Regions from separate parts of the Microbacterium sp. NPDC056569 genome, predicted to be linked through region 1. Evidence: predicted binding sites of a transcription regulator. Region 1 holds the regulator's gene; each other region holds the start of a gene.
What was found. The regulator LexA, encoded in region 1, represses DNA repair genes until DNA is damaged. The targets are predictions, from matches to a motif close to TCGAACANNTGTTCGA.
Positions count from the first base shown of each region.

Region 2: the regulator LexA is predicted to act here: its motif matches at 1,718-1,733, upstream of ACFQ7C_RS13225 (DUF222 domain-containing protein).
Region 3: the regulator LexA is predicted to act here: its motif matches at 1,211-1,226, upstream of ACFQ7C_RS12235 (Rv2578c family radical SAM protein).

Region 1 is NZ_JBHTUV010000014.1:75,453-78,726, forward strand. It holds gene ACFQ7C_RS16290 (hypothetical protein) at 1-1,006, opposite strand, end outside; gene lexA (transcriptional repressor LexA) at 1,122-1,802, opposite strand; gene ACFQ7C_RS16300 (LysM peptidoglycan-binding domain-containing protein) at 2,066-2,482, shown strand; gene ACFQ7C_RS16305 (histidinol-phosphate transaminase) at 2,573-3,274, shown strand, end outside.
Region 2 is NZ_JBHTUV010000010.1:142,873-146,146, forward strand. It holds gene ACFQ7C_RS13220 (GyrI-like domain-containing protein) at 1-17, opposite strand, end outside; gene ACFQ7C_RS13225 (DUF222 domain-containing protein) at 104-1,468, opposite strand; gene ACFQ7C_RS13230 (hypothetical protein) at 2,160-2,750, shown strand; gene ACFQ7C_RS13235 (RNA polymerase sigma factor) at 2,750-3,274, shown strand, end outside.
Region 3 is NZ_JBHTUV010000009.1:121,136-124,409, reverse strand. It holds gene ACFQ7C_RS12240 (M15 family metallopeptidase) at 1-1,114, opposite strand, end outside; gene ACFQ7C_RS12235 (Rv2578c family radical SAM protein) at 1,235-2,359, shown strand; gene ACFQ7C_RS12230 (alpha/beta hydrolase family protein) at 2,522-3,274, opposite strand, start outside.

The DNA.
Region 1 (3,274 bases):
CGGCGGTCTGCTGCATCGCGCCGACGAGGCTCTGGTAGACCACGTCGAGGGCGGTGGCCGACAGCCCGAGCTGGACGGCGGTCTGCCCGACGACCGGGTAGCCGACGGCGAACGCCAGCGCCAGCGCGCCGCCGCCGAGTGCGAAGCCGATGCCCGAGCCGAGCACCGCGGTGCTGCGGCGGCGTGCGATCAGGATGCCGAGCACGTACAGGCCGATCGTGATGATCGGCAGCCACCAGCCGAGTGCGGTGGCGAGGGCGTACGTGGTCCGGATCGTGACGAGGGTGTCGCCGGTGCCGATGATGATGACCCTGTCGACGGCCGGAATCAGCTGGGCGATGCCGACGCCGCGGTCGATAAGGTTCTCCTTGACACGTTCGACGATCGCGCCGAGCTGGATGCCGAGACCGTCATCGCTCATGACGACGATGCCGCCGCCGTCCGACGTCGCCGCGGCGGTGAGCGCGCGGTGCGCGGCGCGCGTCGTGGCCGTCCAGGTATCGGCGAAGGCGTCCGATTCGACGACGCGCGTGACGGTCTGCCCCAGCAGGTTCTGGAGCCCCTCGGCAGCCGGCGCCTGCAGCAGCTGGAGGGCCTGCGAGGCGCGGGGCGGGAGTCCGAGCTGGTCGATCCCCTCGAAGACGTCGGCCGTGAGCTGTTCGAAGTCCACCTGCGCCTGCACGGCCTCGACGGTCTCGTCGATGATCATCTGCTGCACCGCGGGGTCGTCCGCGAGCGGCGCGAGCGTCTGCACGAACGCGGACTCGTCGACCAGCTCGAGTCGCGCCCAGGCGGTGACGATCGAGATCGGCACGAGGATCGACGCGATCACGATGCACAGTGCGGAGAAGAACGCCCGCCACCCGCTGCCGGCCGGACGATTCGCCGCCCTCCCGGTAGCCGGTGGGGGAGCGGCGCCCGCTCGGAGGAGGGCGTTCTCGGCCTCGAGCGCGTCCAGGCGGGCCTGGAGGTCGGGAACGTCTGGCGAGGGCGTCACGGCGGTCATTCCCCCCTTATAGCGCCTGCCCGTGACCCACCGCCACCCTCCTCGCCGGGCGGTGTCGAACTCCGGCTGAACGGCAGCAGGTGAAGCCTGGGCTGCGCGCACCGTGCCGGTGGCCTCAGACGGCGCGAAGGACCGCCACGACCTTGCCGAGCACGGTGGCGTCGTCGCCGAGGATCGGCTCGAACGCGGAGTTGCGGGGGAGCAGCCACGTGTGGCCGTCGCGCTGGCGGAACGTCTTGACGGTCGCCTCCCCGTCGAGCATCGCCGCGACGATCTCGCCGTTGTCGGCGGTCGCCTGCGACCGCACGACCACCCAGTCGCCGTCGCAGATCGCGGCGTCGATCATCGAATCGCCCGAGACCTTCAGCATGAACAGCTCGCCCTTGCCGACGAGCTGACGGGGGAGCGGGAAGATCTCCTCCACCTGCTGCTCGGCCGTGATCGGCACGCCCGCGGCGATGCGGCCGACCAGGGGGACGAGTGCGGCGTCGCCGACCGAGGGCGCGGTGTCGGCGGGGCTCTCGGTGGCGGTGCCCGGCAGATCGATGAGCACCTCCATCGCGCGGGTCTTGCCCGCGTCGCGACGCAGGTAGCCGCTCAGCTCGAGCTGGTTGAGCTGGTGCGTGACGCTCGAGAGGGACTTGAGGCCGACCGCGTCGCCGATCTCGCGCATGCTGGGCGGGTAGCCGTGGCGCGCGATGGAGCGCTGGATCACTTCGAGGATCGCGAGCTGCTTGTCGCTCAGGCTCTTGCGCCGGCGGGTCTGGGGCTTGTCTCGCCCGGCCGCGTCGCTCATCTTCCGGCTCCGTCCTGCGCTCGGCCGCCGAGCGCTGTTTCTTCGAATGTCGGAGGCCCGTGGTGGGGTTCTCGTATCGAAACCGTATCCGGATCCCGCGCGGGAGGCAGGCAACCTCTCCGCGTGTCGCGTTCGAGAGATCGACGTGGGAATCCGGTATTGACATCGTACAGACTCGAAGATAGCTTCGGAAGAGAGGTTCGCATTCTCCACTCCCGGCCGAGTGGAGAATGCGAATCTCTCCCCATCAGGAGGAGACGAGCATGACCGCGATCGACTTCACGACGTCCGTCCCATCGCCGGCCCGCGCCGCCGGTGCCGCCGCCCACCGCGCCTCGCGCGCGGTGGCGGGGCGATCCACGCGTCTCCGCCTGACGGTTCGTGGCCGACGCGTGCTGGCAGCGCTCGCAGCCCTTCCCGCGGTGATCGCGCTCACCGTCGCGGTGATGGGGGGCGGCGCAGCCCTCGCCTCCCGCGATGCCGGCGCTCCTGTCGGCTCGTTCCGCACCGTGACCGTCGCCGCCGGCGAATCGCTGTGGGCGATCGCCGAAGAGGTCGCGCCCGCTCACGACCCGCGCGACGTCGTCGACGCGATCGTCCGTCTCAACGCGCTCGACACGGTCCTCGTACAGGCGGGTCAGCGTCTCGCCATCCCGGCGGCCTACGACGACGGGCGCTGATCCCCGGCCGCTCACACCCCAGGCCCGCCGGTCGCGCCGCCGCGTCGCGGGATGTCACGCGGCGGGGTCCTCCCTCTGCGCGGGCCTACCATGGGAGGGGTGAGTGCACGTCTCGAAGACCTCCCCCTACGCGCCGATCTCCGCGGGCAGAAGCCCTATGGCGCGCCGCAGGCGCCGCTTCCGGTGGCCCTGAACGTCAACGAGAACACGCATCCGGTTCCGGCCGAGGTCGCCGATGACATCCTCGACTCGATCGCGCTCGCGCTGCGCGACGTCAACCGCTACCCCGACCGCGAGTTCACCGGGCTGCGCGAGGGCTTCGCCGACTACCTGGGCCACGGCCTCACCCGTGACCAGATCTGGGCGGCGAACGGCTCGAACGAGGTGCTCCAGCACATCCTGCAGGCGTTCGCGGGTCCAGGGCGCACCGCCTTCGGCTTCACGCCCACGTACTCCATGTACCCCCTGCTGACTCGCGGCACGGGCGCGGAGTGGATCTCGGGCACCCGATCCGATGACTACACGATCGACGCGGAGGACGCAGCATCCCAGATCTCGGATGCCTCGCCCGACGTGACGTTCCTCTGCTCGCCGAACAACCCGACCGGCACGCCGCTGGGCCTCGATGTGGTCGAGGCGGTGTACGAGGCCACCGACGGCGTCGTCATCGTCGACGAGGCGTACTTCGAGTTCGCCCCACACGACGAGCGTTCGGCGCTCACGCTGCTGCCCGGCCGCGAGCGCCTCGTCGTCTCGCGCACGATGAGCAAGGCGTTCGCGTTCGCCGGTGCG
Region 2 (3,274 bases), on a different contig from region 1:
TTGAGAATCGCGATCACGGTTCCTCCTTCGACATCGAGTCTCGTGGGCCGCGAACGCGTGCACCCGACTATCGCGGTTCGATTCGATCGCGCCGTACCGGATGTCAGAAGGGCGGGTCCTCCGGCGGTTCCGCAATCTGGTCGAGAAGCGCACGGACCCGCTCGCGCAGACCCGCGAACGGGTTCGTGGTGCGATGCCCGCTCGGAAACTCGACCTCGATACTCCCGTCCTCTCGCCTCTGATGTCGGAGCAGCGTGGTGTCTTTGACGGCGTGATCAGGGTCGCACAGGGGATCGAGGTTCGCGATGTCGGTCTGGCCGCGTCCAGGGCCGTGATACGCGCAGTGGTGATCGATGTCGCCATCGATCGCGAGGCGGTCGCAGCCGTCGCGTGCGCAGGTGCCGTGCACCAATGCCAGCCACTCCCGTTGGGCACGAGTGGCTTTGCGGGCTCTGCGGTCCATGTCCAAGATCACGCCGGTGACCGGGTCTGTGACGACCCGCGTGAAGGCCCCGGCCTCGAGCAGCAACTGCCGGGCACTGGCATCGTCGATCGGCCCGACCCCGGGGATCAGGCAGTCGCTGTTCAGATCCAGGCCCGCCATCGGCGTGCGCGCACGGACGTCCCGTACGCTCGCACGCGCCTCAGGAGCGAGCCGGTCGAGCGGAACGGTCACCAGCACCTTCGCCTTCACTCTGGTGACGTCGCGGCCGCGCAACAGGTCGGCGAACAGATCGGCGCGGATCTGGCCTGTCGTGCGACCGTCGCGCTGGTCCGCGGACATCTGCTTCGCCGTGAGCGAGAGTTCGCGATCGAACGCGTGTGCACGATCTGTCGTGACCATCGCGTACACCCACGACATGCCGTCGGCTACGTCCTCGACGTACACCGTGCGACGAGCGAAGGCGGCTGCGTGCCGCTGGGTCCGCGTGGACCCGGTCATCCGGTCGGCGACCAGGCGAGCCTGTCGGCGAGTGGCCGCGACAGTGGCAGCCCGTGCGATATCGCACATCAGCTCATCGAAGCCGCCGATCACATCGGGGACACCTTCGAAGAGTGGAAGCTGGGCAAGCACAGCCTTCACGTGTGCGATCGAAATGAGCCCATCGCGCGCCGCCTGCCACACGTGGGGGAGCTCGGCGCGCGCCCGCTGTGCCACGGCCGCAGACGACCGCACTTCGCCCTCGGTCAGCCGCAGCCGCGAAGACGCCTCCAGAACCGCACACCGCTCTGCGAGCACGGCATCCCCACCGAGAGGTGGTACTTCTCCGGCGAGGCGCGGGTCGAAGTCCACGTTCACATACAGCTCCGGGTGGGCGCGCGCAAAGTCGAGCACGTCAGCGAGATACTCGCACTGCCGCGCCGCGCGGCGATTCATTTCGAACTGCGCCGACTCGGCATCCCAGAACAGCTCTCTGAGAACGAACTCGCCACCGACGCGTTCGAGCGTCGGCGAGGTGGGTTCCATAGGTCGAGTCTAGTACATTTATCCTATTATCAATAGACCTGTGCCGCCGATATACACGAACATAAAGTCCAGATTTGATCTCACACTCCAATCCCCAGGTGAGCCGGGTCTCATCGCACAGTCCCGCGCACTCAAGTCGAATTCCGGCCTCACCCGTCGCTGGGTAGCTCGCCCGCGCAGGAACGCGACGAGGATCGGGTCGAGGATGCCGGGGGAGTCCATCGGAAAGAGGTGGCTGCCGGGATGATGGCGAATTCGCGTTCGGGAACACGCGCGAGGCGGCGAGCATGTGCCCGGCGGCGACGAGGTCTTGCTCACCCTGCACGAGGAAGAGGGGGGAAAGTATTCCGGGCCGTCAGGCGCGAGCAGGACATGGCCTCGGGCGACGCTTTGAGCTGGTTCGATCTGTGCTCGCGAGACCGACAGTTCGATGACGACGTCGGCGCGCCGATTGCCGCCGCACTGTTCGGTGCCGTCGATGCGTACCCAGTCAGTGAGCGCGAGGATCCGCGGCTGCCGCGATCGAAGAGGCGAGTCGTCGCATGGACCTAGTCTCGGGGCGGTCGGGCCTCGCACGAGGAGATCGTTATGAGCCTGCGACCCGCGTGCCCGCATCGTTCGCCGAGTTCAGTGAGACGCTTTGGCGTCCGTGGGACATGTACTTTGTGTGGGCGGCGCGAAGGGAGCGGGCATGGATATCAGCGATGAGCTCGCAGCGGCAGACCCCGCGACGCCGAGCGATCCCAGGGTTCGGGAACTCGTCCGCGGCATGTCTGTGGAAGCCGAACGGGAGATCCGCAGCAACCGGAGGCCGTTCTGGCGGCGTCGTCGGGTCATCATTCCGACGCTTGTTGTCGGTGCGCTGACGCTGGCTGGTGCCGCGGTGGTGGTTCCTCTCAGCCTGTGGGTGAACGGCATGCAGGTGGATGTCGTGAACATCCCGATCAACTACACGACCGACACCGGCGTCCAGGTGAGTTGTCGATACGGGTTCTTCTTCGGCGACCCAGCAACCCGAACCGAAGCTGACGAGGAACTCACCGAGTTTGTCGAGAACCACGACTGGGACGGCATTGGTCAGCGCATCTACGACGAAGCAATGGCCAATCCGTTTGCCCCCGGGCCCAACGACGACTGGGAGGTGGACAACCAGGAACTCCGCGACTCTCACACGTTCATACTCGCAACGAGCCGGGTGATCTGGGCAGAGATCCCACCTGAACTACAACAGCAGAGCGGTTCGGCTGGCTCGACGTCGGACTGCAGGGGACAGCTGCGGTGATGAGCCGACGTCCCACGCCACCAGAACTGCGCGACTGGATCGAGATCGTCGTCGACGACAACGGCGAAGACCTGCTGCACTACCTGCAGCGCCGCACCCTCACCCCCGAAGACGCCGCCGATCTTCTAGGCAAGATCTTGCTCACGCTGTGGGAGCACGCCGCCAAGGTACCCACGGTCGAGGAGGATGCGCGGATGTGGTGCTTCGGCGTCGCCCGCAATGTGCTGCGCAACTATCGTCGACGTGGGATCGCTCAGCTCGCTCTCGCAGACACGCTGAGCGATGAGCTGCTGGAGCGCACTCCGGTCGACACGCCAGACGTCATCATCGAGACGCAGCTGAGGGCCCAAGAGGTCCGCGACGCTCTATATGCGCTCGACGGGCGTTCTCGTGAACTGTTGATTCTGGTCCACTGGGATGGGTTCAGCATCGCGCAGGCAGCCCGCGTCATGGGTCTCAACCCATCGAGCGCTCGCACCCGCTATTCCCGCGCGAAGCAGCGGCTCACGGCTAAGCTCGCGCAC
Region 3 (3,274 bases), on a different contig from region 1:
GCGTCGCCGCGAGCTGGTCGAGGGTGCCGCACGCGCCGGCGCACGCGACGACATCGGCGCCGAGCCCCAGCTGGTGCTCGCTGTAGCCGGGCCGCGCGCTCACCTGGTCGGCGCCCTCGCCCCGCTCGGAGAAGTGGCGCCCGTACGTCGCCTGCTGCGTCTGGTACGAGCGGAACCCGCTCTCGAGCGCGATCTCGCCGACTCCCGCGTTGCGCGCGGCCGTGACGAGAGAGGCGAGAGCGGATGCCGCATCCGACCGCAGTGCGCCGCCCTCGATGTTGCGCACCCCGTCGGGGAGCACGAGCGCACTGGGGCGGTAGTCGATCGGGCTGGCCGGACGGATCTTGTCGATGACGGTCCAGATGCGGGCCGAGTCGGAGAGGTCCACGCACGGAGCGCGCCCGTCGACGACGGCGTCGCGGAAGGCCTCGCCGCCACCGGCCGCGACGATCGCCGCTTCGTCGTCGCCGCGCTGCACGGCGGCGGTGACGTCGGGAAGCGCGCAGATGTCGGCCGCCGGCGGGGACTCCTCCACCTGCGGGACGGGAAGCTGCTCGATCTCGGGCGGCTGCACCGTCATCGCCAGCGCGGCGCCGGCGCGGGCCTCCGGCGCCGTCGGCAGCATCATCGCGGTCATCGCCGCCGAGCCGAGCAGCAGCGCGGCGCCGGTGGCGAGCCCCGCGACCACGATCAGGCGTCTGGTCAGCCGGCGAGGCCGCGCGTGGCGCGTGGGCTGCGCGCCGTCGTCGATGTCGAGCAGTTCGGCGGCTCGCGCGGCGCGGCGCTCGCCGACCACGGGGCGGGGCGAGCGCACGGCTCGCCGGCGTCCGCGCACCCGCGCCTCGGGAACCGGGTGCGGTGTCGAGGCCGCACGCTCTCGCGCGGAGCCGGACGGGCGCAAGTCGAGCGGCAGAGTCGAGGGCGCGCCCGCCGAGATCGAGCCCGGCACGAAGTCGTCGCTCGGCAGCTCGAACGACACGACATCGTCGAACGTCGGCACGGCGGTGGCTCCCGCCGCGCGGGCACGCCGGTCGACCTCCTCGCGCATCGCTCGGGCGGCACGACGAGTCTCGGGGGCGGCTCGGGGGGTAGCGAGCCCGCCAGGCTCCGTCACGTCTGCCATTCTGACCCGAGACCGCCGGTTTTGGCCAGGAATGCGGCATCCGTCTGCCGATGTTCTATCGAGCGCACGCGGCGCCTTGACTTAAGTTCGAACCTTTGTTCTCATGGAGACATGCGGTGGCAGGGTCAGGAACTGGGCGTGGCGGATGCTGCGGCCCTGCCCGGCCTCGAACAGCTGAACGGTCTGGTGCGCTCGGTGACCACCCCCGAGTTCGCGGGTGTGACGTTCCACGAGGTGCTCTGCAAGTCCGCCCTCAACCACGTGCCGAGCGCGTCGGCGATGCCGTTCGACTGGACCGTGAACCCTTACCGAGGCTGCAGCCATGCGTGCGTGTACTGTTTCGCCCGGGGGACGCACGAGTACCTCGAGCTCGACGCCGGGCGGGACTTCGACACGCAAGTCGTGGTGAAGGTGAACGTCGCCGAGGTGCTCCAGAAGGAGCTGCGGCGAGGCAGCTGGCAGCACGAGCCGGTCATGCTCGGCACGAACACCGACCCGTATCAGCGCGCGGAGGGGCGCTACAAGCTGATGCCGGGCATCGTGTCGGCGCTCACGGAGTCGGGCACGCCGTTCTCGATCCTCACGAAGGGCACGCTGCTGCGGCGGGATCTGCCGCTGCTGAGGGATGCCGCGGCCGAGGTGCACGTGACGCTCGCGATGTCGATCGCGGTGTTCGACGACGAGCTCCAGCACCTCATCGAGCCCGGCACGCCCAACGCGACAGCGCGCCTCGAGACGGTGCGGGCGGCGACCGAGGCGGGCTTCCGCGTCACGGTCTTCCTGATGCCGATCATCCCGCACCTCACCGATTCGATCGCGGCGATCGACCACGCGCTCAGCCGCATCAAGGAGGCCGGCGCGGTGAGGGTCGTCTACGGCGCACTGCATCTCCGGCCGGGAGCGAAGCAGTGGTTCCTGCAGTGGCTCGCCGAGCGGCACCCCGAACTCGTGTCGTCGTACCGGGGGCTGTATCCGGGCGCGACGGCGAACGCACCGAAGGCCTATCGCGCCTGGCTCGCGAAAAGGGTGCGTCCGCTGCTTCGCGTCCACGGCCTCGACGGACGGGCCGAGGAGGAGCATCCTCGCGGCGGACCCGTGGCGGGCCTGGCCGACCGCGCCGACGCGCGCAGCGCGCCGCCGATCATCGTGACGTCCCGAGGACGCGCCGCGGCCTCGATGCGGACGACTCCGGGTCGCCCGCTGCCGGGCGCCGAGGCATCCGCTCGCCTCTTCTGAGCCGGCCGGGCCGCCTCACCGGGAGCCGCCGCTCGTCGTCCGGCGATCGCGGGGGTCGACCGCCGCGCGCACAGGATCGGAGGTTCCGAGCGCCACGCCGAGAACGGATGCCGCAACCCGGCGCGTCCGTGAAGACCTCCGATTCTGTGCACGTGCGGGGCGCTATGCCGCGACCGAGACCGGGTCGAGTTCCTCGACCGCGGCCGGCGCGACCTCGGGGGTCAGGGCGCTCGCACTCACCGAGAGCGGGGTGCGGACGTGATCGAGCACGGCGTCGAGCACGGCGTCGTCGGTGAGGATGCGGTTGTGCCCGAGCCCCTTCGTCGCAAGCTGCTCCGCCCCTCGGTTCGCGGCCACGATCCGCCCGGCTTCGCCGAACGGAACCACCCGGTCGCCGTGATCGTGGGCGACGAGGAGCGGAACTCCGGCCGGAAGCGGACGCCGAACGCTCGACAGCCAGGCGAACGGGTCGGGCTCCCCCGGGAAGTATCGCGTCGCGAAGAGCTCGCGCATGCTCGCCGCCACCCCGTCGGGGTACCGGAGCATGGCCTGGAACTGGCTCAGCAGCAGGTCGGCGTCGGCGGGAGCGGCGATCGTCACGGCGCGTGCGGCGTCGATACCGCCGGCGACGCCGACGAGGGTCGCGAGCCCGCCGAACGAGTGGCCGATCATCGCCTCGAACGCGCCGTGGCGCTCCTGCAGTGCGGCGAAGACGTCGAGCCAGTCGACGAGGTAGGTGCGTCGACCGCCCGACCCGCCGTGGGCGGGCGCGTCGAACGACACGACGCGATACCCCTCGGCGACGAGTTCGCGGACCAGCACCGAGAACTGGCTCGCGCGCCCGTGCCACCCGTGCGAGACGACGACGGTCCGCGGGCCGGCACCCCACTCGTAGGTGTCGACATCCACGCCGCG